DNA from 3 places in the Neorhizobium sp. DAR64862/K0K3 genome. Region 2 is predicted to be linked to each of the others. Evidence: predicted binding sites of a transcription regulator. Region 2 holds the regulator's gene; each other region holds the start of a gene.

Region 1 (8,137 bases), 590 kb from region 2:
GAGCCTGCGTGCTCCCGTCAATTTTGAAGGCAGGCACTACACATGGTCGTGAAAGTCGAACTCGATACCATCGACCTGAAGATCCTTCGCGAATTGCAGAAGGACGGACGCATGACCAATGTCGAGCTGTCCGAACGGGTCGGCATATCGGCGCCGCCCTGTCTGCGGCGCGTTCGCAAGCTGGAAGAGAACGGCATCATCAAGGGTTATCGCGCCATGCTGCAGGCGTCGCTGCTCGGATACGATCTTGTCGCCTTCTGCATGGTGGGACTGAAGCAGCAGTCGGACAGCAAGCTGAAGGCCTTCGCGGCGGATATGGAAACGCGGACCTTGGTGCGTCAGGCCTGGATGGTCTCCGGCGAGACCGATTTCCTGCTGCAATGCGTGGCCGAGAACCTCACCGTCTTCCAGGATTTCGTCATCGAGGATCTGACCGCGGTCGACAATGTCGATACGGTTCGCACCATGCTGACGATCCGGCAGGTCAAGGATGCGCCGGTCGTGCAGATCTAGGGTCGTCTCGATCGAGATCGTCCGAGGGGCAGGGAGCAGAAACCAGAGCATGTCCAGCCACGACATCGAGCTTGTGATCACCTGGGTTGATGGTTCGGACCCGGATCATCGCGCGAAGCGCCTGCAATACGATGACGTTGCGTCGAGTTCGCACGCGGTGGCATCCAGCCCGACGCGGTTTGCCGATAACGGCGAGATCTACTATCTCATCGCCTCCGTGCTGAAATACGCGCCGTTCATCACCAAAATTCACATCGTCACGGACGGGCAGAAGCCGGAATTCGTCGACAGTTTTGCGCAGGCGGGTTTCTGCACGGAAGATTTCATCGCCATCGTTGATCACAAGGTGGTTTTCGACGGGCTTCCGGCCGTGCTGCCGACGTTCAATTCGCTGTCGATCGAGACTGCGGTCTGGAATATTCCGGGACTTTGCGAGAATTTCGTCTACAGCAATGACGACTTCTTTCTGAACGCTCCGACATCTGCCTCCGCGTTCTTTCGCGACGGCAAGCCGATGCTTTACGGGCGCGTGAAAAGCGGATTACGATCCCGCCTCAAGCAGTGCCTGCGGTGGTTCAAGCGGAAGCGGGCGGAAGCGTCCAACGCTGTTCCGAGCTTTACCGTCGCGCAGGAGAAGGGGGCAGAGCTGGCGGGTGCGAAGAGCCGGTTTCTGCAGGTCGGCCATTACTTTCATGCGGTCAGACGCTCAACGCTTGCCGATTACTATGCAGCGCATCCCGACGTGCTTCGCCAGCAGCTCTCCCATCGCTTTCGCAACATCGCCCAGCATTCGCCGGTTGCGCTTGCCAATCATCTCGAGATGGAGCGCTTTGGCGCGACCCCGTTACCCGAACACCGCACGGCCTATATCAAGCCGCGGCAGAAGCGGGCGACCGCACCTGTACTCGCCATGATCGAACAGGGCAGCGCCCCGTTCGGATGTATCCAGAGCCAGGACGAACTCAGCATCGAGCTTCGCCAGGCGCTGACTGACGTGATGATAACGAAATTTCACACCCATCTGCCGCACCGGCTTATCGAACACCTGCGGGCGGCAGACTGACGAGGTTACCGGTGTAGACAGGACTGCCGAGGCTACGGCAGCAAGACTTGGAGAACGTGCGTGGTACGCAAGAAGAGTAAGCTCGAGGCACTGCTGTCCTTCAACCGCTACCGCAAGCGCTGGGGAGCAGCAAAATACGCCAAGCTCGACCAGGATTACGCGGGCATGAAGCAGCGGCTGATCGAGGATTCGGATCGCGAGCACCGGTCGGGCAAGCAGAAGTCGCTCGACGATCACATGGCGAACCTGAGACTGGAGTTCAAAGGCCAGCCGGAACTGCTGTTCTATCATGCACAGCTTATCGTCCTGATGCGGCGCGAATATAATGTCCGGGAGACGTACCAGCAGTTCAAGACGCTGTGGCAGAATGAAGCGCCGTTCCTCACCGCGCATCTCGATCTGCGTTGGCTGATCTCCGCGAGCGACAGCATCGCCGATCTCGACGAGGACATGACGGCAAGGGCGATCGCCATGATCGGCTCGTCGCTTGCCAACACGATCAAGGTCTACGAGACCGACCGCTTTATCCATGGCGGCGACGAGCGTCCTGTCTCGCAAGCTGCGATCGAACAGACGCAAGGTGCGCCGATGCACAGGTTCAACGGGATGTATCTGTTCAAGGTGGGGACCGACGACACGCTGCGAAACATGCGCTGGCGGCTCGATCCGTTTTTCAAACAGGGGATTGCCGGCGAGATCGCGAAGGCGATCTACGACCGCCTGCAGGAGAACGACACGGCATTCAGCCGGTTACGAGCGCTCCACCACCGCGATCGCAGCGGGTGGTGGTAGAGCAGGCGCTTAAGCTGTCCCAGTTCAGGATGGCTCGCCATTCTTCGCTCGCTGCTTTTTGCGCTGCTTGACCAGCCTGTCCTTCTTGGACCTGATCCGCAGACCTCTAGCGAGATTGTAGATGACGCGAAGCGGCATGGTGATCGTGATCAGCTTGCCGAGGTTGCGGTTGCTGTTTTCCAGCCGTTCGGACAGGACCTGGATCGCGGCGAACACGAAGTTGCTGTTGTCGATATCGGGGAAGTGGCGCGACAGCGCCTTGTAGGGATTGAAAGCTGTTCTTCCTGCCATTTCGAGCTTGTCGCTGTTGGCGAGGAGTTGCAGCACCGACTGTTCGAACGTCCAGTCGTGGATGTGGAACATCTGCCACTTGCGGCTGCGGCGTCCCGAGAAACCGCAAAGCACGACCTTGGCCTGCGGCACCTTCTCGCAGAGCCAGACCGAAAGGGCGAAGCCTGAACTGGCGGTATGGTCGCGCGGGTAGAAATCTTCGAGGTAGCTGCAAAGGTCGATGGCGCCTGCTGCGACGCCGCCGAACTCGGCCGGTTCCGTCACCTGTTCCATCGTGGCGGCGCGCATGCTCATGACGCCGGTAAACCCGGGGCCCGGCAGCAGGGCCAGCACCTTGTCGAGAGCGTTGTCGTAGATCAGTTCGGACCCGACGCGGCTCGTGCGTGCCACCAGCAGCGAATTGCGCGTGAACGGCGTTTTCAGCACCTTGCTGACGTAGTTGAAAAAGACGAACAGCGTCGTTTCCGGATAGGCGGCGTGGATCTCGTTGAAGTTCTGCTCGTCACTGTTGGCGACAAGGACGATGTGGGAATAGCCGGCAAAAAACTGCTGCCAGTCTCCCTCGCTCAAAAGTCCGCTCGTCGTCGGTCTGTGCTGCGCCATCCCGGCAGAAAGTTCCGTCATTCGAAGCGTCCTCCATGCAGATGCGGGCAGAGCCGGACCGGTTGCGTGGCACCGAATGCCTCTGAAGTTTTCATGGTCTAGTCTCTAAAAGCGTTTCGTAGATTTCCGCCAGACTGTTGGCTTCCTTTTCGATAGCGAAGGCGACGCGAACATGCTCGCGACCGCTCCAGCCCTGCTGGCGGGCCAGTGCAGGGTTTTCGAAATAGGTGCGCAGCGCATCGCGAAGCGCCGTGTAATCGCCGGCCGGAACAACCGATCCGGTCTCGCCCTCGACGATCATTTCGGAATAGGCGCCGGCATCGCTTGCAACGACTGCGGTTCCCGATGCCATCGCCTCGAGCGGCGTCAGTCCGAAGCCTTCATTGCGGGACGGTGCCACATACAGAGACAGGCGACGGTACCAAGGCTTGATGTCGTCCACTTCGCCCATGAACAGGATGCGATCTGTCAGACCGCTCATGGCGACATCGGCTTTCAACGCATCGCCGAAAACCTTGTTGTCCGGCGTGACACGCCCGCAGACGACGCCCGTCCATTCGGGATAGGACGGCAACAGCTCGATCAGGGCACGCACGAAAAGGTCTGTACCCTTCTGATGCCGAACGCGCCCGAAGCAGCCGATCAGATGCTTGCCGAAATCATCTGCCGGGGAGGAAGGGTCGGATGGGCCGGAGGGACGGAAGAGATCGAGATCGACGCCGTGGTGCACCACCTTATAGGGCACTTTCAGGTATGAACCCGATCGTGCAGACGTCGCGACGACCGCATCCATCTTGCTGATCAGAAAACCCGTCCAGGCGGAATGGGTTCGTTGCGCGGCGGAGGTAAACAATAGCTTCAGCGGCATCCGCAGCACATCGCGCATGAAGAGGCCGGGCAGCATCTCGATATTGCGGCGGGCATGCCAGACACGGGCGCGCCGCCCTGATGGCGGTGACCACAGCGCGGCAAGGTCGGCATAGCGGATGTGGGGAAGGTGGGAGGGCAGGCCAGGTCCCAAGACCGCGATCTTCTGACCCTTTGCCCTTTGCACCGGAATCAGTTGGACGATCGTGGACGTCACGCCGGAGAGCCGCTTCTTGAAGTTCGGCGCAATCACTTCGATATCGGATATATCGACCACGGAGCCGGGAGCGATACCGCTGCCCATCTCCGTGGCGACTTCGCCAGACGTTTCCACGAGCGATCAGCCCCAGGAAATGGCGAGAATCTCGTAGGCTTTTGAGCCGCCAGGGGCGACGACTTCGATACTGTCACCCTTTTCCTTGCCGATCATGGCACGGGCGATGGGTGAGGAGATCGAGATGCGGCCAGCCTTCACATCGGCTTCCTGATCGCCGACGATCTGATAGGTTTTTTCCTCTTCGGTATCCTCATCGATCAGCTTGACGGTTGCGCCGAACTTGATCGTGGAACCGGACATCTTGGAGAGGTCGATCACTTCGGCGCGGGCCGTGAAATCTTCCAGCTCGCCGATGCGGCCTTCATTGTGGCTCTGGGCTTCCTTGGCCGCGTGGTATTCGGCGTTTTCCGAAAGGTCACCATGGGCGCGCGCTTCCGCAATCGCTTCGATGATGCGGGGACGCTCCTCCTGCTGGCGCCAGCGCAGTTCTTCCTGCAACTGGGTAAACCCCTTCGGCGTCATCGGTACCTTTTCAACCATTTTCTTGTCCTTAAGGCGCATGTCCGCGGATGCCGCGGACACAAAAAGAAACAGGTTCCGGAGCGGTAACTTCGGAACCATCTGCAGCATCTGAATTTAGGGCATCATAACAGAATTTCGACTGCTCCCGCTAGGAAAATCGAAATGGTGTCAGATGCGCCAGCTGGAGTTGAATGAATCAAACGTCCCTCGATTTGTCAACGAGTTGACGCAGTCATAAAGAACATATAGAGAACGCACTAATGAAGAAGTCGCTGAAAGAACGGTTGGCGATCCTGTCGGACGCTGCCAAGTACGACGCCTCCTGCGCCTCCAGCGGGACATCGAAGAGAGATTCGTCGGTATCCGGCGGATTGGGTTCGACCGAGGGGTCCGGCATCTGCCATGCCTATGCCCCGGATGGTCGCTGCATCTCCCTTCTGAAAATCCTTATGACGAATTTCTGCATCTACGATTGTGCCTATTGCATCAATCGTTCCTCCAGCAATGTCGAGCGCGCCCGGTTCACGCCTGAAGAGGTTATCTGGCTGACGCTGGAATTCTATCGGCGCAATTATATCGAGGGTCTGTTCCTGTCGTCGGGCATTATCCGCTCGTCCGATCACACGATGGGCGACATGGTACGGATCGCGCGGGAATTGCGGACCGTTCATAATTTTCGCGGCTACATCCATTTGAAGACGATCCCGGAAGCGTCGCAGCAGCTGATCGAGGAGGCGGGGCTTTATGCCGACCGTCTGTCGATCAACATCGAACTGCCGACCGATGCCGGGATCAGCCAGTTTGCGCCGGAAAAGCGGCCCGCCAATATTCGTCGCTCGATGGGCGATCTGCGGCTGAAGATCGAGGAGATGCGCGACCCGACGCTGCAGACCAAGCGTCGCAAGCGGTTCGCGCCTGCCGGCCAGAGCACGCAGATGATCGTCGGGGCAGACGGCGCCAACGACGCGACCATTCTCGGGACGAGCGCCAGGCTTTACGGCAGCTACAGCCTGAAACGCGTCTATTACTCCGCCTTCAGTCCGATCCCGGACTCGTCGAAGACACTGCCGCTGATCAAGCCGCCGTTGATGCGCGAGCATCGGCTCTATCAGGCTGACTGGCTTTACCGGTTCTACGGGTTCGAGATCGGCGAGATTACGGCGTCGACGGAAAACGGCATGCTGGATCTGGACCTTGATCCGAAGCTTGCATGGGCGCTCGGCAACCGCGACAAGTTCCCGGTCGATGTGAACAGGGCGGACAAGGAGACGCTGCTGCGGGTGCCGGGTTTCGGGACCAAGACCGTCGGAGCGATCCTGTCGTCGCGCAGGTTTCGCAAGCTGCGTCTGGAGGATTTAAAGCGGCTGAGCGTGTCTCTGAAGAAGGTACAGCCCTTTATCACCTGCGAAGGGTGGACACCGCGCAAGCTTGCCGACCGGGCCGATCTGCGATCCATGTTCCAGCCAAAGCCGGAGCAGCTGTCGCTTCTATGATGTACCGAGTCTTGTTGCGGGGGAGAGGCGATCTGACCGAGTGGCGCGATGCTGCGCGTGCCTATCTCGCCGCCGGCATCGCACCTGATCGTGTCGAGTGGCGCACGATGGACGACACGGACGGATTGTTCGGGCTGGACGGCAACCAGTTGCCTGCGCCTGTCGACAAGCCGGTGACGCAGGGTGTTCCTCCAGCCTTTCTGAAGCTTGCCGCCTCGGTCATCTGCCATTCCGATCCGACGCGGTTCTCGCTTCTCTACCGGATGCTGTTTCGCATGGCGCACGGGCGCAATTTTCTGGGTATGGCGACCGATCCGGATGTGGTTGCGGCAAACCGGATGTCGAAATCGATCGGCCGCGACTATCACAAGATGACCGCCTTTGTCCGTTTCAAGGAAATCCCGCTGCCGGAGGGTGTTGCCGGACGCCGGCGCTTTGTTTCCTGGTTCGAGCCTGATCATTTCATCATCGACCGTGTGGCCCCGTTTTTCCAGCGTCGTTTCAACGACATGGACTGGCTGATCGTGACGCCCAAGGGTTCGGCTTCCTGGGATGGCGAGACCCTGCGGACCAGCGATGAGCCCGCCGAAAAGCCAGACCTTCGCGACGACACGGACGATCTGTGGCGGACGTACTATGCCAACATCTTCAACCCCGCGCGGCTGAAGGTAAAGATGATGATGTCGGAAATGCCGAAGAAGTACTGGAAGAACCTGCCCGAGGCCGAGCTTATTCCGGGCATGATCGCCAGCGCCGAGGCAAGTGTGATCGAGATGGGACGCAAGGCGGCGAGCGAACCCCTGGCGTTCCACCATCGCATCCAGGAAGCCGCAGCACGGGTGCCCACGCCAGAAGGGCCGACCGCCGGTACAATCGAGGCCTTGCGGGATGAAGCACGTCGCTGCACCCGCTGCGACCTCCATTGCATGGCGACCCAGACGGTTTTCGGCGAGGGGCCTGTCAATGCCAAGGTGATGATCGTCGGCGAGCAGCCGGGCGATCAGGAGGATCTGGCCGGGCGTCCCTTCGTCGGGCCGGCGGGCAAAGTGTTCAACGAGGCGGTGAGCGCGGCCGGGATCGACCGGACGCAATTCTACATCACCAATGCGGTGAAGCATTTCAAATACGAGCCACGCGGCAAGCGGCGCATTCACCAGAAGCCAAATATGGGCGAGGTGCAGCAGTGTCGCTGGTGGCTCGTCCAAGAACTCGATCTGGTGCAGCCCAAGCTGGTCGTCGCGATGGGTGCGACCGCGCTGTTTTCACTGACCGAGATGCGCCACAAGCTGGAGGACGTCCGGGGCAGGCCGATTGCCATGCAGAACGGTCGGATGCTGTTTGTCACCGTGCATCCGTCCTACCTGCTTCGCATCCCCGATCTGGGGCGAAAGGCGGAGGAGGTGGCGCGGTTCAAAGAGGATATCGTGGCAATCGGACGGTTGGCTTCGTAAGCGAAGCATCAGGTTCATTGGCGGGCCCAGGTTTCAATTGACTTCGTCTTGAAATGAAAGCTGTATTCGGCGGGGTCTCTCAAGACTATAGCTGGGGAATATGTCGAATACAGACGTTGCGGTCACGCCGCCATTCAAGACGCAACCTTTCGGATCCACGCTTCGGTGCGAATATTCGCTAATGGAGGCGGTCGGGTATATCATACTCTGGGTGATCATCAGTGTGTTGACACTTGGGATCGGTGCGTTCTTCGCGGTTTACTAC
Region 2 (8,137 bases):
GCCGGTGTGAGGGCCGTATAAAGAGGAAGTTTAGGCTTGTCCAGCACCTCCCGCGAAATTTGTTGGATCAGCAGCTTCTTTTTTGCGCGAGCGAACAGCCTTTGCGAGGATATCCGAACTTATGGTAACAAAATCAACGGGTTGAAAAATATCGCCTAGATTTCGATAACGCCTTCGGCAAGTCGGATCGCTTGTCCGCCGATCCGGGCTTTTGCAATGGCCCCTTCCTGCACATCGATATGGAGATGGATAAAGGACGGCCGTCCCATCTCGACGCCTTGCTCGATCAGAAGGGGGTGATGGCCATCCGGCAGGCCGTCAAAATGATGGATCGCGCCGGACAATGCCGCTACCGCCCCACCCGTGGCTGGGTCTTCAGCGATGCCCATATCCGGCGAGAACATTCGGGCATGAAATTTCGCCTGATGATGGACGCCGCCGCGGCAATAGACATAGGCCGAAGCGAGCGCACCCTCGACGAAGGGAGCGACCTTCTCCCAAAGCGGCGCATCGAATTCCACGTCCTGGACAGTTGCGAGATTGTGCAGCGGGATCATCAGGAAGGGCACACCGGCGCTCCAGATCGACGCGACGTGGTTTTCGAACCCGATATCCGTCAGCTCGACGCCGAGCGCGTCCGCGATGCCCTGACGGTTCAAGGCGAGGTCGATCCGCTGCGACTTCTTCGGCAGATCGAACTCGGCGAACCCCACCTCCCCCTGGCGCAGACGCACGGCGCACCGAACCGGACCGACCGCCTCTTCGAGGACACAGACCAGATCGAGATCGCTGTCGCGCCCGTGCGTGCGCTCGGCAAGGGCGATGGCCGTCCCGACCGTCGGATGTCCCGCGAACGGAAGCTCCCGGCCCGGTGTGAAGATTCGCAGCTTCGCCGAATGGGTGGTGTTTGTCGACGTCTGGACGAACACCGTCTCCGAGAGGTTCATTTCCTTGGCAACGGCCTGCATCGCGCCATCGTCGAGACCATCTGCATCGAAGATGACCGCAAGCGGGTTGCCGGAAAGCTTAGCGTCGGTGAAAACGTCATAGATGCTATAGGGACGCGCCAATGCAAACTCCTCCTCATATACCGGGCGCAAAACTGCCCGACGGCGTCCCGTGGCGCAACCCCTGATCAACGTCACCGGCTAGTGATTTAATTAGCGGCGGTTACGGTCGGGCGCGCTGGGCGCCTCGGAGAAGGCCGCGTTTCCACGAGAGGCGGCGCCCGAGGCCGAGCGTCACCGACAGGTGAACTGGTCGCCAGCAGCCCGTGAGAAAGGCAAGCCATCGCTGGGTCGCCTTTCTCAGTACGCGATATTCAGATGATCGGGAGCGCTTCGTGCTCACGGGTTTCGGCATTGCCGATCAGTCTTCCGAGCCGCTTGATGCCTTCGTCGATCATCTCGTCGTTGGCGCAGGAGAAGCTGATGCGCAGCGTGTTGGCATTGCTGCCGTCGGCGTAGAACGCCTTGCCGGGCACGAAGGCGACCTTTTCGGTTGCCAGCGATTTCGCCAGAAGCTCCGCACCATCCGTGCCCTCAGGCAGCGTCAGCCATACGAACATGCCGCCTTCGGGCTTTGTCCATGTCGTTCCCTTCGGCATGTATTTCGCAAGTGCCGCCAGCATGGAATCGCGGCGGCCGCTATAGACCCGCTTGATCTTGGCAACCTGTTCATCGAAACCGCGCGAAGCGACATGCTCGACGGCGATCTGGTTGATCGTCGACGAATGCAGGTCGGCCGCCTGTTTCAACAACACCAGTTTGCGGATGACCGGCATCGCTCCGATGACGAAGCCGACGCGCAGGCCTGGTGCCAGCGTCTTGGAAAAGCTGCCGCTGTAGATCGTGCGGGTCTTTTCGATACCGCCGCTGCGGGCAATATCGAGCGCGAGGATCGGCGAAACCGGTTCGCCATCGAAGCGCAGGTTCTGGTATGCGGCATCTTCGAGAATCGCGATATCGAGTTCGTCTGCCAGTGCCAGAAGCTTTTCGCGGCCTGCGAGATCGATCGTCTCGCCGGTCGGATTGGAGAAGTCGGCGGACAGATAGGCAAACTTCACCGAGCCACCGGCTTTCGACGCCGTCTCGCGATAGGCTTCCGGCGTGCGGTTGCCGTTGACCGAGAGCTGATCGTAGGTCGGCTCATAGGCATTGAACGCGGAGAGCGCACCGAGATAGGTCGGCCACGTGACGAGCGCCGTATCGTTCGGCGACAGAAACAGTTTGCCGAGGTAATCGAGCGCCTGCTGGGAGCCTGACGTGATGAAGACGTTGTCGGCGGTACAGTCGATACCGATCTTGGCGACATCGGCCACGATCCAGTCGCGCAACGGCTTGTAGCCTTCGCTGACGGAATACTGCAGCGCGGAGTTCACCTGAGCGCCTGAGAAGATATCCGCATAGGCCTTCTGGAATTCCTCGGCCGGAAACAATGCCGGATCCGGAATGCCGCCGGCGAACGAAATGATATCCGGCTGCTCCAGAAGCTTCAGCAGTTCGCGAATTTCGGAGGCTTTCATGCGGCTGGAGCGTGTCGCGAAAATATGGTCCCAATCAAGCACGGGCGTTTCCTTTTATTTCAATATTCTTGGCATTGGTTTACATAAGTTTCGACAGGTCAACAATGCTGACCTATCGGTTTTTGGTACGGTGCGATCACGAATTGTAAAACGCAAAAGCCCGCGCAGATGGCGCGGGCTCTCGGATAGTCTGCCTCAGTCGACCGGAATGATCAGGCCTTGAGGATCGAGCGGCCCGCGTAGGCGGCCTGCGGCCCAAGCATTTCCTCGATACGGATCAGCTGGTTGTACTTGGCCAGACGATCAGAGCGCGACAGCGAACCGGTCTTGATCTGTCCGCAGTTGGTGGCGACGGCGAGATCCGCAATCGTCGAGTCTTCCGTCTCACCCGAACGGTGGGACATGACGGCCGTGTAGCTCGCCTTGTGCGCTGTTTCGACAGCATCGAGCGTCTCGGTGAGCGATCCGATCTGGTTGACCTTGACGAGGATCGAGTTGGCTGTGCCCTGGCGGATACCATCGCGCAGACGGGCCGAGTTGGTCACGAACAGGTCGTCGCCGACCAGTTGCACCTTGGAGCCAATCTTGTCAGTCAGATACTTCCAGCCGGTCCAGTCGTCTTCCGACATGCCGTCTTCGATCGAGATGATCGGGTACTTGCCGGCAAGTTCTGCCAGGTAATCGGCCATTGCTTCAGGCTCGAGCGAACGGCCTTCGCCTTCCAGCTCATACTTGCCGTTCTTGAAGAACTCGGTGGCTGCGCAATCAAGCGCCAGGTGAACGTCGTCGCCCGGCCGGTAGCCAGCCTTTTCGACCGACTTCATGATGAAATCGAGCGCTTCCGGAGCGCTCTTCAGGCCCGGTGCGAAACCGCCTTCGTCGCCGACATTGGTGTTGTGACCCTGCGCTGCCAGTTCCTTCTTGAGGACGTGGAAGATTTCCGCGCCCATGCGCACGGCATCCTTCAGCGTCTCGGCGCCGACGGGCATGATCATGAATTCCTGGAAATCGATCGGGTTGTCGGCGTGAGCGCCGCCATTGATGATGTTCATCATCGGGACCGGCAGGAGATGCGCGGAGGCGCCGCCGATATAGCGATAGAGCGGCAGGCCGGACGATTCGGCGGCGGCCTTGGCAACGGCAAGCGAAACGCCGAGAATGGCGTTTGCACCCAGGCGCGATTTGTTCGGGGTGCCGTCGAGCGCGATCAGGGTCTTGTCGATGTGGATCTGGCTTTCGGCATCGAAGCCGCCGATCGCGTCGAAGATCTCGGTGTTGACGGCTTCGACAGCCTTTTCGACGCCCTTGCCACCATAGCGCTTGCCACCATCGCGAAGTTCGACGGCTTCATGCGCGCCCGTGGAGGCGCCCGACGGAACGGCGGCGCGGCCCATCGAGCCGTCTTCCAGATAAACATCCACCTCGACGGTCGGATTGCCACGGCTGTCCAGAATTTCGCGAGCGATGATGTCGGTAATGGCGGTCAAGGGTCTCTCCTCGGTTGATGTGCGAGCCTGAATTCGCAGGCTCAGCGAACAGGCGGATCATCGACATTGTGCGATCGTCGATGACACGCGGATTACAATCCAGTCAATTCGGCGGTTTTTCGACGCCGTCAGCCTTTTGCGATGGCATCGAACGCCAGCAGCTTTTCCAGAAGCCGCGGCATGTCCTTCAGGTGGACCATGTTCGGACCGTCGGACGGCGCGTTGTCGGGGTCTTCGTGGGTTTCGATAAAGACGCCAGCAACGCCGACGGCGACGGCTGCCCGGGCCAGCGTTTCGACAAATTCGCGCTGGCCGCCGGAAGAACCGCCCTGGCCGCCGGGCTGCTGCACGGAATGGGTTGCGTCAAAAATAACGGGGCTTCCGAGCGACGCCATGATCGGCAGCGAACGCATGTCGGAAACGAGAGTGTTGTAGCCGAACGAGGCACCGCGCTCGCACAGCATCACATTGGGATTGCCGCTTTCGAGGAACTTCGCCTGGACGTTCTTCATGTCCCAGGGCGCCAGGAACTGGCCCTTCTTCACGTTGATCGCGCAACCCGTCTTTGCGGCCGCGACGAGCAAGTCCGTCTGGCGCGACAGGAAGGCGGGGATCTGCAGGATATCGATCGTATCCGCCACGAGAGCGCATTGCTCTTCAGTGTGAATGTCGGTCAGAACGGGAAAGCCGAATTCCGTCTTCAGATCGGCAAAGATCGCCATCGCGTTGTCCAAGCCGATGCCGCGCTTGCCGGAGATCGACGTGCGGTTGGCCTTGTCGAAGGAGGATTTGTAGACGAGGCCGATGCCGAGTTTCTTGCAGAGTTCGACAAGCGTGCCGGCGATCATGAAAGCATGATCACGGCTTTCCATCTGGCAGGGACCGGCAATCAGCGAGAGCTTTGCCGTGTTTGAGAAAACGACTTTCGAACTCCCCTCGCCCACGGACACTTCAGAATTGGCGGAGACTGTCATTTCACTATTCCTCGAAACCGAAAACCACACCTTGCCCCGGGGCTGCCGACACGATCACGCGGCCATCCCTGCGGATGAATGCGACGTCATTAGCAGCAAGGGTGATCTCTGTCACGGCGAGATCGGTGGTCTTGAAGATGATCCCGCGCGCAGCGAGGCGCGACGATAACAAGGGCTTCATCGAAGACCGGAACTCGTCGCTGAACGTGTCGTTGGATTGAATGCGGATGCCGGCATTGGCAGCTGCGATCCGCAGACCGTCTTTCCCTTGCTCGGGTTGCGTCTCGAACACGGTTTCGAAAAGCGGCAGAAACTCCAGCGGGTCATCTGCAGAAAAGACGATCTCTCGAAGGCCTGTAACGGCGTTTGCGTGCTCATCAAGACCACCGCGATCTGCCGGTAATGCGGCCATGCGCTGGCAGGAAAACAGCAAGATGTCATCGACCTCGGGAACTGCCGCGAACGCCAGACGGAATGAGACTTCGCTCTCCCCACCATCGGGCAACTGCATCGGGCGGGAGAATTGAAGCATCTCGCCCGCAGACATGTGCCCGTCCACAAAACGGCTATGATCGGCCGCTGCATCCTGCGTCCCGACGACCACCGCCGATAGACCTTCCCTTTTCCGCTGGCCGCGGAAGCGGATGTCGCGATCGGTGAACACGTTGCCTCGTTTTGCCGCAAGCGAGGCTTGCCGACGGTTCACAATGGCCAGCGGCTCGAGATACGAGCCATCCGCGAAGAATATGCAGGCATTGGCTGTGCCGAAAGGGTGAACACCTTCAGGTGCCACAGTAAAGCCGAGAGCGGTCAACCTCCCCCGCGCTGACGCCAGATCTGCAACGGGCAGAACCAAATGATCGACTGACTTGTTACCCACTTACACCCCCAAAGTCTTATTCCGCAGAACATTGGCTATCGCGGGAAACTCGGCAAGTGCTGCGCACGAACTGAATACGTGATCGAACGCTGAAATGAGACTATTCTTGAGCAAAAATTTGGGGCTTGCGGAACACAGATAGAACATATAGCGTCCGTTCTGCATTTGTTTCCAATTCTGAGGGTCCCGTCCATGCTGACACGCAAGCAACAGGAGTTACTTCTGTTCATCCACGAGCGGATGAAAGAATCAGGCGTGCCGCCGTCGTTTGACGAAATGAAGGACGCTCTCGACCTTGCATCGAAGTCCGGCATCCATAGGCTGATCACCGCGCTCGAGGAGCGTGGCTTTATTCGCCGTCTGCCGAACAGAGCACGCGCGCTCGAAGTGATCAAGCTGCCTGACGCCTATGTGGCGAACCTTCATCCGCGACGGGGTTTTTCTCCCAGTGTCATCGAGGGAAGCCTCGGCAAAACGCAACCGGTCGTCGCTCAGAAGCCGGCGCCGGTCATGGCGGACAATCCGTTCTCGACAAACATCCCGGTCATGGGTCGAATCGCTGCCGGCGTGCCGATCTCCGCGATCCAGAACAACACCCATGACATCGCCGTTCCGATCGAGATGCTGGGTTCCGGCGATCATTACGCGCTCGAAGTGAAGGGCGATTCGATGATCGATGCCGGCATCCTCGATGGTGATACCGTCATCATCAAGAATGCCAGCACCGCAAGTCCGGGCGATATCATCGTTGCCCTGGTCGATGAGGAAGAAGCGACCCTGAAGCGGTTCCGCCGCAAGGGTGCATCGATCGCGCTGGAAGCGGCGAACCCCGCTTACGAGACCCGCATCTTCCCGCCCGACCGGGTGAAGGTCCAGGGCAAGCTTGTCGGCCTTATTCGCCGCTATCATTAAGAACGCTGTTATCCCGGAGATGCGCGGCAACAGCCTCCGGGATGCCAAAGTCGAATTGTCGCGTTCGCCAGTCACAGAACCGGTGGACGGTCCACGGACGGCTTGAGGTCTGTGCGCTGTCTCGCATCGCCGCCGTAATCTTGATGTCTGGCGCTGTCGCGTTCGGAATAATGGTGATTTCCAGTGCGCCAGTCCGGCGCAACGTCCGCCCGCTGAGAAGCAAGGCGCCGGAGCGGCAAGTATCGAAGCGTGCGCCGGGCGAGACGATGATCCGACCGAAATCGCAGGCAAGACCGGTGTATCGGTTGTCTTCGACAGTGACGATCCGGATGTCCTGAGCAGTCTGCGCCGCGCACAGGATTTTCGGCAGACAGGCAAATCGTCCGGGCGTGAATGCTTGAAGAAAGCCCCTGACATATTCGATTTCCCGGCGCGTCAAATCCGGTCGCGAATGTGGTCTAGGTCGTCTGTCATCACTTTTCGCAAGGCTGGCACCTCGCGCTGGTTCCGAAGAGGCAAGAACCGGCAAGGCGAGCGGTTGTTCTCCGGTCTCAAGCACCAGCGCTCGCCGCCATTGATCGTAGATAAATCCCGGCGGCCGGGTTCGATTGAGGGTGATCTTGTCATCCTGGATCAGTCCCACTGACGCGCCGTCTTCGGATATGACGATATCAGGCCTCGGCGCCGAGCCTGAGCGGACCGCAAAGAGCAAAGCCACCGCCATGAACAGCGCGCCTGTCAGCCTCAGCGGCGTGCGCAGCAGCGTCAGAAGCAGAAAGCCTGCCGTCGCCAGCGGCAGGAAAAGCGGGTTCTGCCGGCCGATGGCAATATCGCCGCCCCATGCGGCAACGATCTCGGCAATGCGAATGACGATCCGCAGCCCCTCGCCCATGATGAACAGAAAGGGAGCATCCAGCCCGAACGGCATCAGCAACATGCCAACAAGCCCTGCCGGCATCACCACGAAGGAAATGATCGGCATGGCCGCGAGATTGGCCGCGAGGCCGTAGGTGGTCAGATGGTGGAAATGCTCGATCGAATAGATCGACGTCGAAGTACTGCCGATCAGCGACGTCACCACGATCCCGGCAATGAAATGGAACGTCGCCGCGACACCCGTTATCCACCGGTTGCTACCTTTTGTATCCTCCTTACCTTTCGCGAAATATCGCGTCCAGAGGGCGAACCCTGCCACCAGTGCCGCGGTTGCCGCAAACGACATCTGGAAACTCGGACCCAAAATCTCCGACGGCGAGATGGCGAGGATAATGATTGCCGAAAGGGCGACGTTGCGAAGGCTGATGGAGGGTCGATCGACGAGCACGGCGACCAGCATCACCGCCATCATGATATAGGCCCG
Region 3 (8,137 bases), 740 kb from region 2:
GAAGCTTGACGGTGTCGAGCAGCGGCGTCTCGGGCAGGGGTGTCACAGAGGCTGGCTTTCTCTTCTTTTGTTCTCAAAAGCAACTATCACCCCAACATGAGGATGAAACCGGCTTTTTCAAGTTGTCCACGGAGACAACCTTGCCGCGGTTTTAATCGATTTCAGCTGACGGGCAAGGGGAGGGACTCGGGGAAGGGAGGGTGTCGCCAACGGCACGAACTCCTGGTCGCCGGGTAAGATATCGAACCTACAGCGTTTCCTGATCAACGGGGTAGCGCGAAAGGAAGGTTTCGAGGTCGGTGAGGAGGGGCTGGAGATTGTTGGTGCGGATCGTCCAGAGGCTTGAGTTCAGCGAACCGTGGTAGTCGTGTCGCAGGATGTTACCGAGATGGCGTATCGCGATCCAGTCGTGGCTTGGAAACAGTTCTTCTGCCAAAGGTCCGATCTTGACAGCGGCTTCCGATATCCGCGCGAAACATCGCTCGGTCGCATCGCGGACGAGCTTGTTTTCGCCGTAAGTTTGCAGGTCAAACCCGTGCGTGTAATCAACAATGGATCTCGCGTTCTCGACGATGTCGCGCATCCGCGTCAAAGGGCGCTTAGAAGGCAAACTTGCGGTCCTTCTCTACCGATTGCCGAACGCGTTCTTTCTCGATCGGCTCTGCAATGACATCGACCTTGTCAAAACCTGTGATATTGATGATGCGCTCCTGCAGCATTGCAAGCGCGCTGAAATAGCCCCAGCCCGATTTTGCGACAGGGTCGGTCAGCTTTACCAGAACATCAAGATCTGACTCGTCCGTCGCCTCGCCACGCGCTACCGAGCCAAATATCGACATCTGCTCCGCGCCTGCGGCGCGCATTTCGGCCTCGTGCTCCCGAAGCTTGGCGATGACCTGGTCCTTGTCCATGGGGAGACTATAGCGCAGGTCGGGATTTCAGTCGAGATGCAACTCAGGGCTTCATGCGAGTGAAGGCCTCACTCGCCGTCGAGCGGCTCCACGCCCTGCGGCTTGCCGCTGCGGTCGAGGCGGATCTTTTCGATCCGGCTTTCGGCAGCGTTGAGCAGCTTTTCGCAATGCTTCTTCAGCGCTTCGCCGCGCTCGTAGATGGCGATGGATTCGTCAAGCGCCACGTCGCCGCGTTCCAACCGCGCTACGATGCTTTCCAGCTCGGCAACGGCCTTTTCGAAGGAATAACCAGTGACGTCGATCGGAGCGTTCGGCTCGCCTGGGGCTTCGGTCATGTCCTTCATCCTCTCATCAGTCTGCAGATATGCAGGCCGGCCGATTCCGCCAGCCCTTCCAGATCATAGCCACCCTCGAGCAGGCTGACGACCCGGTTGCCGGCGTATTTCCCCGCAATTTCCATCAACCGGCCGGTCGCCCAGTCGAAATCGTCGCCGACCAGATTGATCTGCGCCAGCGGATCGCGGTGATGCGCATCGAAGCCTGCCGAGATCAGCACAAGATCCGGGCGGAAGTTTTCGAGCGCCGGCAGGACGCGGCTCTTGAAGGCATCGCGAAAATGGTCGCTGCCGTCATTGGCCGAAAGCGGCGCGTTGACGATCGTGTTCTTCGTGCCCGTCTCGTCTCTGGCGCCTGTGCCGGGATAAAGCGGCATCTGGTGCGTCGAGCAAAACAAAACGGACGGATCGTCCCAGAAGATGTCCTGCGTGCCGTTGCCGTGATGCACGTCCCAGTCGACGATCGCGACACGTTCGACGCCATAGGTCTGCTGCGCATGGCGGGCGGCGATGGCGATGTTGTTGAACAGGCAAAAGCCCATCGCCTTGGTCTTTTCCGCGTGATGTCCCGGCGGACGCGAGGCAACGAATGCGTTGTCCACCTTGCCGGTCATCACGTCGTCGACGGCCGCGATCGCGCCGCCGATACCGGTCAGCGCCGCCTGAAAACTTTTCGGCCCCACATGCGTATCGGCCTCGATCTGCAGGATCGTGTCTTCCTCGGGGATCTTGCGCATCACCCAGCGCAGGTGTTCTTCCGGATGCGCCAGAAGCACCGTGTCTTCATTGGCCTGCGGCGCCTGTTTGCGGTCGAGCTTGTCGAAATTGGGATGTTCGAGCGCGATGTTGAGCGAACGCAGCCGGTCTGCCCGTTCAGGATGGCCTTCCGGCGTCGCGTGCTCGAGAAAAATGGAGTTTTCGTAAAGGCGCGTGGTCATTGGGCGGCCTCGTGAGGTGTGTTGAGCTCGGACATGGCGCAGAACGGCGATGTTTTCAAGCGCATACCCCTTGCTCTTCACCGGATTTGCCGTGAAGTAGGCGCATTAGGCGTTTTTTGGAGTGCGGGCAGGAATGGCGAAGGATATCGGCAAGACCCATGATTTTCGCGTTGCCTATCGCGATGTGGATCTTAACGGCGAAATGTTTCGCGCTGCCTATATCGGCCTTGCGGAACAGGCGGTCACGGAATTCTGGCACCGCCGCAAGCCGGCAACGGATGACCCGTTCTTTGCGGTCGGCAAGATCTCCTGCACCTATCACATGCCGCTGAAGCTCGGCGATCTCGTCCATACCCATGTCGGAGTGAGCAAGATCGGCGGCAAGTCCGCAGGCTTTATCGTCCGCTTCACGCGCGGCAGCGATGAGGTGGCCGAAGCCGAAATCGTCTGGTCCGCATGCGATCCGGAAACCCGGACGCCGGCCGCGCTGCCCGAAGACCTGCGCGACTGGCTGTATCAGTTCCTCGACTGACCGCTTACGCGCGCTGCGGCAGCAGCGGATAGCCTGCCATCACGGCCCGACCGGCGAGCGCCGCAATCACAGCCTTCAGGACGTCGCCCGGAATGAAAGCGAGCGAGCCGAGAAACGCTTTGACGAAGCCCATGCCGGTGATCAGCGCCAGATAGGTGATGCCGATCCCGTAAAGCACGATCACGCCGCCCATCAGGGCTGCGATAAAGAAGTTCACGCCCTGCACCAGCCCCGCCTGGTCGCGACCCACCATGATCTGCGACAGATAGCCGGTTACCATGGCTGCAAACACCCAGCCGATCAGATAACCGGTCGTCGGCGCCATGAAGACGGCAAGGCCGCCGCGGCCGCCGGACAGAACCGGCAGACCGATCGCTGCAAGCACCAAGACCAGGAGGACCGCGATCGTGCCGCGCTTGGCGCCGAGCACGACGCCGGCCAGCATCACGCCGAGCGATTGCGCCGTGATGGGGACGGGAATGAAACCGAGCATGACCGGCGGCACCAGTCCCAGCACGATGATGATAGCGGCAAACAGGGCGGCCAGAACGAGATCACGAGTAGGCAAATAGCTATTCCTTGACGACTGAATCTGTATCACTTCTGCGCACGGATTGCCCGGGCGTCAATTGCGCTGGCAATCTCGTCGGCATTCTTCAATGTGAGGATGATCAGCGGGACGATGATGGAGAGGGTTCGAGGGCGCAACCCTCGCGCGATATGCGCATCGCGGATGGCCTGGTGACGCAGCAGGATTTCCGGAATGAAGCGCAGCACAAGCCCGATCGACAAGCCGATATCCGCAGCTTTTACAAGCCCGAGCTTTTCCAGCGGCGTGGCCGCAAATGTCACTTCGGTAATAAAATCGCCGGTAGTGGTCGTGGCTGTCACCGCAGACGCAAGAAGCGCCAGTGCCGAGAGCCGGAAAAACACGCTGACGGCCTCGACAGGGCTGTTGAAAACCAGCGTGAACAGCGCAACGGCTGCGATGGTGAGGAAAAGAACCCGCAGCCGCAGCCATGTTTGCCGCCATCCGATTCGCAGCGAAGCGAAGAGCAGGCCGCTGGCGACCGCACCGACGCCAAGTACTAACGGCGACTGGATGAGGAACAGAGCAAGGCTTGCGGCAGCCAGCAGCACAAGCTTCGCCCGGGCCGAAAGCCGGTGCAGAAAGCCGCTGCCGTCCACGTAAAGCGTTTTCATGCCGCAAGCTCGCGGTAACGGGCGATGGTCTCGGAAGCCGTTCCGTCGCCGGCAAGCCGGCCGTTGTCGAACAGCAGAACCCGATCGAAACCCGCAATGAGATCGAGATCGTGGGTGAGCACTATGACGTTTTCGGTGAGCTCGCTGATCGTGCGGGCCACCAGGTTGCGGTTCTTCAGGTCCAGCTGGTTGGTCGGCTCGTCCATGATCAAAATGTCCGGTTCTGTCACCAGAACCGAGGCGAAGGCCGCAAGCTGCAATTCGCCGCCGGAAAGCTCGTGCGATCGACGGTCGGCAAGATGTCCGATGCCGAAGCGCTTGAGGATCGCCGTCGTGCGGGCCTCGATTTCGCCTTTCGAAAGCTTGCGCGACGTCAGGCCCAGCGCGATGTCTTCCTTCAGGATCGGCAGAATGATCTGGTTTTGCGGGTTCTGGAAGATGAAACCCACTTGGCTGCGGGCGCTGTCGGCGTCTGCCTTCGTATCGAAGCCGTTGACCACGACTTTCCCGTTTGCGGGAGAAACCAGCCCATTGATCATCCGCGCAAACGTTGTCTTGCCGGAGCCGTTGAGGCCGATCACGCCGATGCGGCGCTCGGTCAGCCGCACCGTCAGCGGATGCAGCGTGACACGCCCGTCGAAGCGGGCTTCGGCCTTGTCGAAATGGATGTCCAATGCCGGTCCTCGGTTGCTGAACGGTCTATATCGCGGCGGGAGCAGAGCGGGAAGGCGGAATGAAAAGTGAACATTGCATCCGGTCCACTGTCGCCCTAGTCTCGTTGCCATGGCGATTCTGATCGACAATGCCCGCGCAAGACGGATTTTCATCGAACGGCAGCAGCTTTCCGCACCGCCGACCCGTGCGCTCAACAAGGCCGGTCTTCTGCAACTGATCGATGATCTGGGCTTCGTGCAGGTGGATAGTATCGCCACCGTCGAGCGCGCCCATCACATGATCCTGTTTTCGCGCAACCAGACCTATCGGCGAGAGCATCTGACATCGCTTCTGGAAAAAGACGGCGAGCTGTTCGAGCACTGGACCCACGACGCCTCGATCATTCCGGCGCGTCTGTTCCGCTACTGGAAGCATCGCTTCCGCCGCCGCGAACCGATTCTGGCCGACCGCTGGCGCAAATGGCATGGCGAGAGTTTCGATTCCGCCTTCGAGGACACGTTCCGGCACATTTCGGAAAACGGCGCGATCATGTCGCGCGACATGAAGATGGAGGATCACAAATCCGGCGGCTGGTGGAACTGGCACCCGAACAAGACGGCGCTCGAATATTACTGGCACACCGGCAAGCTTTCGATTGCAGGCCGGGTGAATTTCCAGAAGATCTACGATCTGACCGAGCGCGTTATTGCCGCCCACCATCACGAACCGAATGTCAGCCACGAGGACTTCATCGACTGGGCCTGCCGCAGCGCGATGGAAAAGCTCGGCTTTGCCACATCGGGAGAACTCGCTGCCTTCTGGGATATCGTCACGCCGGAAGAGGCGAGGGACTGGGTGAAAGCCCATCGCGACGAACTCGTCGAAGTCCTGATCGAAGCCGCCGACGGCAGCCGACCGCGCGCCTGCTTTGCCTTTGCAGGCTTTCCCGAAAACCTCGGTGATATTCCAGAGCCGCCGGCACGGGTGAGGGTGCTGAGCCCCTTCGATCCGCTTTTGCGCAACCGTGACCGGGCGGTGCGGCTGTTCGATTTCTTCTACCGTATCGAGGTTTTTGTGCCGGAGCCGAAGCGCCAATACGGCTATTATGTCTTTCCGCTTCTGGAAGGCGACCGCATGATCGGTCGCATCGACATGAAGGCGGAGCGCAAGTCCGGCGTGCTCGATGTCAGGCGGCTGTGGCTGGAAAAGGGCGTCCGGGCATCCGCGGGCAGGCTGGACAAGCTCGATGCCGAGCTGCAGCGGGTCGGGCGATTTGCCGGCGTGGACAAGGTCGTCTATCGGGACGGCTGGCGGGACTAGGTCCCGTCAGCCGTTTCATCTTTTGGAAGCGCTCAATCCGGGTGATGCCGGGGATTTAACCCCGCCACCGCAGATACACCGTCGCAAGTGGCGGAATGTCGAGAGCGATGGATGCCGTCTTGCCATGCGCCGACTGGTTTTCCGTCCAGGCTTCGGTCTGGCCGAAATTGGTGCCGCCGTAGATCGCGGCATCGGTATTCAGCACCACTTCCCAGCGTCCCTCGAACGGCACGCCGATCCGGTAGCCATGCCGCGGCACCGGCGTCATGTTGGACGCGACGATAATCGCCGACTGCCGATCCTGCGACAGACGCAGCATCGCGGTGACGGAGTTTTCCGCATCGTCGGATACGGCCCATTCGAAGCCTTCAGGATGAACATCGCCATACTGAAGCGCCGGCTCAGCCGAATAGATCGCGTTGAGATCGGCGATCAACCGCTGCATGCCCGCATGCTGAGGGCTATCCAACAGATCCCAGACAACGGATGCGTCATGGTTCCACTCGGTCACCTGAGCGACTTCGCCGCCCATGAACATCAGCTTCTTGCCCGGATGGCCCCACATGAAACCGTAATAGGCGCGAAGATTGGCCATCTTCTGCCAGTGGTCGCCCGGCATCTTGCCGAACAGCGAGCCCTTGCCGTGCACCACTTCGTCATGGGACAGCGGCAGCATGAAGCGTTCGGAATAGGCATAGACCATGCCGAAGGTCAGGCTTCCGTGCTGGTATTTGCGATAGACCGGATCTTCCTCCATGTAATGGAGCGTGTCGTGCATCCAGCCCATGTTCCACTTGAAGTCGAAGCCCAGTCCGCCCTGCTCGACGCTTTCGGTCACACCCGGCCAGGCGGTCAATTCCTCGGCGACTGTGAAGGCATGCGGGCAGCGCTCATGGATGATGCTGTTTAAATGCTTGAAGAACTCGACGGATTCGAGATTTTCCCGGCCACCGAACTTGTTGGGGATCCACTCGCCGTGATCGCGGCTGTAGTCGCGGTAGAGCATGGAGGCGACCGCATCGACCCGCAGCGCATCGATGTGGAAATGATCAAGCCACTCCAGCGCAGACGCGATCAGGAAGCCCTTCACCTCGTTGCGGCCGAGATTGTAGATCAGCGTGTTCCAGTCCTTGTGGAAACCTTCGCGCGGATCGGCATGCTCATAGAGCGCCGTCCCGTCGAACTGCGCCAGACCCCAGACGTCTGTCGGGAAATGCGCTGGCACCCAGTCGAGGATGACGCCGATACCGGCGGCATGGCAGCGATCGATGAAGTAGGCGAAGTCTTCAGGCGTGCCGTAGCGTCCGGTCGGCGCAAACAGACCGAGCGGCTGGTAGCCCCAGGATCCGCCAAACGGATGCTCCATGATCGGCAGCATCTCGATATGGGTAAAGCCAAGCTTCTTGACGTAAGGCACCAGGCGCTGGCTGAGTTCCACCCAGTCAAGCGTCCGGTTGCCTTCCTCGGCAATCCGCACCCAGGAACCGAGATGCACCTCGTAGACGGACATCGCGCCTTCGCGGGCACGGTCCTTAGCCTGTGCCGCCATCCAGTCGCCATCGGTCCAGCGGAACGGCTTGGACGAGGCGATGACGGAGGCAGTCGACGGGGCAGCTTCGGACGCCCGCGCGATCGGGTCGGCTTTCTGCGCCAGCATATTGCCGTGAGCGTCGAGAATCTCGAACTTGTAGCGTTCGCCATGGGTCAGACGAGGCACGAACAGTTCCCAGACACCGGCCTGCGGCCGCAGCCGCATCGGATGACGGCGTCCGTCCCAGGCGTTGAAATCGCCCACGACCGAAAGCCGGGTGGCGTTCGGTGCCCAGACGGCGAAACGCACGCCGGCAACGCCATCCACTTCCATCGGGATCGCGCCGAGCGTGCGGCCGAGATCGTAATGGGTGCCCTGACCGAACAGGTGCAGATCGAGATCGCCGAGCAGTGGCGGAAAGGAATAGGAATCCTCGGTTTCCTGGATCGCTTCCGGCCATTCGATGCGCAGGAAATAGGGCGCAGTCGAATTGGTCACGCCGGCAAACAGACCGCCGGGGTGGATGCTGTCCAGCTCCGCGACGACCTTGGCCGTATCGCGCTCGACGACCTCAACCGAAAGCGCCCCGGGAAGCAGCACCCGCACCACGGTGAGGTCGCCGTACTGATGGCGGCCGAGAATGGAAAAGGGATCGCCATGACGGCCGTCGACGAGGGCCTGGAGGCCCTCCTCAACGGTTCCGATGATGAGGT

Evidence for each region. The regulator LexA, encoded in region 2, represses DNA repair genes until DNA is damaged. The targets are predictions, from matches to a motif close to TGTTCNNNNTGTGTTCNG.
Region 1: ACQY1L_RS04795 (putative DNA modification/repair radical SAM protein) is a predicted target of LexA. The motif match lies at 5,166-5,183, and genes of this name have one in related genera.
Region 3: ACQY1L_RS11220 (energy-coupling factor ABC transporter ATP-binding protein) is a predicted target of LexA. The motif match lies at 4,649-4,666, and genes of this name have one in related genera.

Annotation. Positions count from the first base shown of each region.
Region 1 is NZ_CP191449.1:954,681-962,817, forward strand. Features, by position in the region: gene ACQY1L_RS04765 (Lrp/AsnC family transcriptional regulator) at 43-513, shown strand; gene ACQY1L_RS04770 (Stealth CR1 domain-containing protein) at 563-1,576, shown strand; gene ACQY1L_RS04775 (hypothetical protein) at 1,637-2,368, shown strand; gene ACQY1L_RS04780 (3-deoxy-manno-octulosonate cytidylyltransferase) at 2,393-3,283, opposite strand; gene ACQY1L_RS04785 (glycosyltransferase family 4 protein) at 3,354-4,406, opposite strand; gene greA (transcription elongation factor GreA) at 4,470-4,946, opposite strand; gene ACQY1L_RS04795 (putative DNA modification/repair radical SAM protein) at 5,189-6,421, shown strand; gene ACQY1L_RS04800 (UdgX family uracil-DNA binding protein) at 6,421-7,872, shown strand; gene ACQY1L_RS04805 (DUF6693 family protein) at 7,973-8,137, shown strand, end outside.
Region 2 is NZ_CP191449.1:1,546,021-1,554,157, forward strand. Features, by position in the region: gene ACQY1L_RS07500 (PhzF family phenazine biosynthesis protein) at 156-1,070, opposite strand; gene ACQY1L_RS07505 (PLP-dependent aminotransferase family protein) at 1,322-2,566, opposite strand; gene eno (phosphopyruvate hydratase) at 2,737-4,011, opposite strand; gene kdsA (3-deoxy-8-phosphooctulonate synthase) at 4,140-4,985, opposite strand; gene ACQY1L_RS07520 (VOC family protein) at 4,990-5,865, opposite strand; gene lexA (transcriptional repressor LexA) at 6,058-6,777, shown strand; gene ACQY1L_RS07530 (ComEC/Rec2 family competence protein) at 6,758-8,137, opposite strand, start outside.
Region 3 is NZ_CP191449.1:2,287,886-2,296,022, reverse strand. Features, by position in the region: gene dxs (1-deoxy-D-xylulose-5-phosphate synthase) at 1-46, opposite strand, end outside; gene ACQY1L_RS11255 (HepT-like ribonuclease domain-containing protein) at 248-610, opposite strand; gene ACQY1L_RS11250 (nucleotidyltransferase family protein) at 600-911, opposite strand; gene ACQY1L_RS11245 (exodeoxyribonuclease VII small subunit) at 980-1,246, opposite strand; gene ACQY1L_RS11240 (histone deacetylase family protein) at 1,252-2,184, opposite strand; gene ACQY1L_RS11235 (acyl-CoA thioesterase) at 2,318-2,716, shown strand; gene ACQY1L_RS11230 (biotin transporter BioY) at 2,721-3,284, opposite strand; gene ACQY1L_RS11225 (energy-coupling factor transporter transmembrane component T family protein) at 3,314-3,919, opposite strand; gene ACQY1L_RS11220 (energy-coupling factor ABC transporter ATP-binding protein) at 3,916-4,593, opposite strand; gene ACQY1L_RS11215 (winged helix-turn-helix domain-containing protein) at 4,703-5,893, shown strand; gene glgB (1,4-alpha-glucan branching protein GlgB) at 5,949-8,137, opposite strand, start outside.